Regions from separate parts of the Streptomyces bikiniensis genome, predicted to be linked through region 1. Evidence: predicted binding sites of a transcription regulator. Region 1 holds the regulator's gene; the other holds the start of a gene.
What was found. The regulator HrcA, encoded in region 1, represses chaperone genes, less so after heat shock. The targets are predictions, from matches to a motif close to TTNGCACTCNGNNNNNCNGAGTGCNAA.
Positions count from the first base shown of each region.

Region 1 (2,198 bases):
GCGGCGGGAGCGGACCCGCCCGTCGCCCGCGCACTCGGGGCACGGCGTGGGGACGACGGTGCCGAAGCCCTGGCACTGCGGGCAGGGCCGGGAGGTCATGACCTGGCCCAGGAAGGACCGGGTGACCTGGGAGACCTCGCCGCGGCCGCGGCACATGTCGCAGGTCTGCGCGGAAGTGCCGGGCGCGGCGCCCTCGCCGGAGCAGGTCGTGCAGACGACCGCCGTGTCGACCTGGATGTCCTTGGTGGTGCCGAAGGCCGCCTCGTCGAGGCTGATCTCCAGACGGATCATGGCGTCCTGGCCGCGGCGGGTGCGCGAGCGCGGGCCGCGCTGCGAGGCCGTGCCGAAGAAGGCGTCCATGATGTCGGAGAAGTTGCCGAAGCCGCCCGCTCCGAAGCCGCCCGCGCCGCCTCCGCCGGAGGACGAGAGCGGGTCGCCGCCGAGGTCGTAGACCTGCTTCTTCTGCGGGTCCGAAAGGACCTCGTAGGCGGCGTTGATCTCCTTGAAGCGTTCCTGCGTCTTCGGATCGGGATTGACGTCCGGGTGCAGCTCGCGCGCGAGCCTCCGGAAAGCCTTCTTGATCTCGTCCTGGGACGCGTCGCGGCGCACGCCGAGTACGGCGTAGTAGTCCGTGGCCACTTACGACTCCGCCAGGATCTGTCCGACGTAACGTGCCACTGCGCGTACCGCTCCCATCGTTCCGGGGTAGTCCATGCGGGTCGGTCCGACCACGCCGAGTTTGGCGACTGCCTCGCCGCCCGAACCGTAGCCGACCGAGACGACGGACGTGGAGCTCAGCCCCTCGTGGGCGTTCTCGTGCCCGATCCGTACGGTCATGCCCGATTCCTTGGCCTCGCCGAGCAGCTTGAGGAGGACGACCTGCTCCTCCAGAGCCTCCAGGACGGGCCTGATCGTCAGGGGGAAGTCGTGTCCGAAGCGGGTGAGGTTGGCGGTGCCGCCGATCATCAGCCGCTCCTCGTGCTCCTCCACGAGGGTTTCGAGGAGGGTCGCGAGCACGGTCGAGACCGTGGCGCGGTCCTCGGCCTCCTCGAAGGACTCGGGGAGGTCCTGCACCAGCTGCGGCACGTCGGCGAACCGGCGGCCGACGACCCGGCTGTTGAGCCGGGCCCGCAGGTCGGCGAGGGAGGTCTCGCCGAAGGGCGCGGGGCAGTCGATCACCCGCTGCTCGACCCGGCCGGTGTCCGTGATGAGGACGAGCATCAGGCGGGCCGGGGCCAGCGCGAGGAGTTCCACGTGCCGGACGGTGGAGCGGGTCAGCGAGGGGTACTGGACGACGGCGACCTGCCGGGTCAGCTGCGCGAGCAGCCGGACCGTGCGGCCGACGACGTCGTCCAGGTCGACCGCGCCGTCCAGGAAGTTGTGGATGGCCCGCCGCTCGGGCGTCGAGAGCGGCTTGACCCCCGCGAGCCGGTCGACGAAGAGGCGGTAGCCCTTGTCCGTCGGGATGCGGCCGGCGCTGGTGTGGGGCTGGGCGATGTAGCCCTCGTCCTCCAGCACGGCCATGTCGTTGCGCACGGTGGCGGGCGACACGCCGAGCTTGTGGCGCTCCGTGAGCGCCTTGGAGCCGACGGGCTCCTCCGTCCCGACATAGTCCTGGACGATGGCGCGCAGCACTTCGAGTCTGCGTTCGCTGAGCATCGTGCGCACCTCCAGCTGTCGTCGGTCGTTCCGGTTGCTCCGCTTTTGGCACTCGCCCTGTCCGAGTGCCAGCGATCCCGGGCCAGTGTACGGCGGCACACGTCGCTCCTGGCAAGGAGGCGGCGCCCCACCGGTTAGCGTCGCCGTATGGATGTCGACTGGGAAGCACGAGGATGGGAACGGCTCGCGGACGGGGTGGGCCGGCGGCGGCTGCCCGGCTGGGACGCCACGGTGGGGCTCGTCGTGGGCGAACGGGCGGTGCTGCTGTACGACACGGGGTCGTCCCTCGCGGAGGGCGCGGAACTGCGGGCGGAGGTGGCGGAACTCACGGGCGGCCGGAGGGTGACGCACATCGCACTGAGCCACCCGCACTTCGACCACGTGTTCGGCACGGCGGCCTTCGCGGGCGCGGAGGTCTTCGGCGCGGTCGGCCTGGAGGAGCTGCTGGCCCGGGAGCGGGACCGGGAGGAGCTGCGGTCGGACGGGGTGAGGCAGGGCCTCGACCCGGCGGCGGCCGCGGAGGCGGCGGACGTGCTCGT
Region 1 covers NZ_JNXJ01000016.1:54,827-57,024, forward strand. The annotation lists gene dnaJ (molecular chaperone DnaJ) at 1-639, opposite strand, end outside; gene hrcA (heat-inducible transcriptional repressor HrcA) at 640-1,659, opposite strand; gene OO47_RS15535 (MBL fold metallo-hydrolase) at 1,807-2,198, shown strand, end outside.

Region 2 (2,198 bases), on a different contig from region 1:
GACGACGTGCGCTTCGAGCAGGGCCTGGAGACGGCCACCCCGGCCGGCTCGGGCGTCTCGATCATCCCGGCGGTCGCCGGCGGCTGCTGAGCCGGGTTTCCCGAGCGGTACCCGTTGTCCCGTCTTTCTTGAATTGCCCCTTCCGCGGCCATAAGCGGAAGGGGCAATTCTGCATGGTTGAGCGCGGTAGAGTTGGGGAAGCCCCCTCCGCTGCTCATGTCGGGTGCATATGAGAACGCGCCCCGACCTGACAAGAAGCAGCCAAAGTGCGTATGCGTTGTGTACCTTCTGCGTCTTTTGCCGGGCCCGACTTGCCCCGTGATTCAGGGGAATCTCCCCAATCCTCCTTTCCGGGCTGCCCAGAATTCCCGTCCGAATGGCCTGTTGCAGAGGGCAGTTGGGCAGATACATTCAGCCGCGGTCGACGCGTTCCGGCGCAGGGTCTGACCCGGGGTTCGTGAAGTGCGGCCCCGCGCAAGGGCCAGTAATAGGGGAGTTAGGCATGGCTCAGGGCACCGTCAAGTGGTTCAACGCGGAGAAGGGCTACGGCTTCATCGCGGTCGACGGTGGTGCGGATGTTTTCGTCCACTACAGCGCGATCCAGATGGATGGCTACCGCAGCCTCGAAGAGGGACAGCGAGTCGAGTTCGAGATCTCGCAGGGCCAGAAGGGTCCGCAGGCGGACATGGTCAAGCTCGCCGTCTGAGCGCGGCGCGATCGGCCACCGACGCACGCCGTCGAGGGGCCCGCATCCCCGGGAGCACTTCCCGGGGGGCGGGCCCCTCGCGCGTTCCCGCTCCTCCCCGGCCCCTCGCGCTCCCGCCCGAAACCCCAGAGTCGCTTGCACCCTCCCGCCGCCCGGCCGCCACCCCTCGTCGACGTTCCTCCGGAACGGCTTGCACTCTCCTAGGGCGAGTGCTAATCATTGGCGTTAGCACTCGGAAGGTGAGAGTGCTACGAGGATCGGGCAGACGAGGCCGCCGTCCGGGTGGGGCAAGGAACCACGCGGAGCCGCGGAGGCCGTCCGTCGCGGGCGTCGGCGCGGTCCTGGAGCGTTATCCACCCCATGTCCGGGAGGACCACTTCACATGGCCAAGATCATCGCGTTCGACGAGGAGGCCCGGCGCGGTCTCGAGCGCGGCATGAACCAGCTCGCTGACGCCGTCAAGGTCACCCTCGGCCCCAAGGGCCGCAACGTCGTCCTCGAGAAGAAGTGGGGTGCCCCCACGATCACCAACGATGGTGTCTCCATCGCCAAGGAGATCGAGCTCGAGGACCCGTACGAGAAGATCGGCGCCGAGCTGGTCAAGGAAGTCGCCAAGAAGACGGACGACGTCGCCGGCGACGGCACGACCACCGCCACCGTCCTCGCCCAGGCGCTCGTCCGCGAGGGCCTCCGCAACGTCGCCGCCGGTGCCAACCCGATGGCCCTCAAGCGCGGCATCGAGAAGGCCGTCGAGGCCGTCTCCGGCGCCCTCCTCGAGCAGGCGAAGGACGTCGAGACCAAGGAGCAGATCGCCTCCACGGCCTCCATCTCCGCCGCCGACACCCAGATCGGCGAGCTCATCGCCGAGGCGATGGACAAGGTCGGCAAGGAAGGCGTCATCACCGTCGAGGAGTCCCAGACCTTCGGTCTGGAGCTGGAGCTCACCGAGGGCATGCGCTTCGACAAGGGCTACATCTCGGCGTACTTCGCCACCGACATGGAGCGCATGGAGGCGTCGCTCGACGACCCGTACCTCCTGATCGTCAACTCCAAGATCTCCTCCGTGAAGGACCTCCTCCCGCTCCTGGAGAAGGTCATGCAGTCGGGCAAGCCGCTGCTGATCATCGCCGAGGACGTCGAGGGCGAGGCCCTGTCGACCCTGGTCGTCAACAAGATCCGCGGCACCTTCAAGTCCGTCGCGGTCAAGGCCCCGGGCTTCGGCGACCGCCGCAAGGCCATGCTGAACGACATCGCCATCCTCACCGGCGGCACGGTCATCTCCGAGGAGGTCGGCCTCAAGCTGGAGAACGCGGGCCTCGACCTGCTCGGCCGCGCCCGCAAGGTCGTCATCACCAAGGACGAGACCACCATCGTCGACGGTGCCGGTGACAGCGACCAGGTCGCCGGTCGCGTGAACCAGATCCGCGCCGAGATCGAGAACAGCGACTCGGACTACGACCGCGAGAAGCTCCAGGAGCGCCTGGCGAAGCTG
Region 2 covers NZ_JNXJ01000031.1:11,557-13,754, reverse strand. The annotation lists gene OO47_RS23105 (MoaD/ThiS family protein) at 1-90, shown strand, start outside; gene OO47_RS23100 (cold-shock protein) at 503-706, shown strand; gene groL (chaperonin GroEL) at 1,089-2,198, shown strand, end outside.
Region 2: the regulator HrcA is predicted to act here: its motif matches at 896-922, upstream of groL (chaperonin GroEL).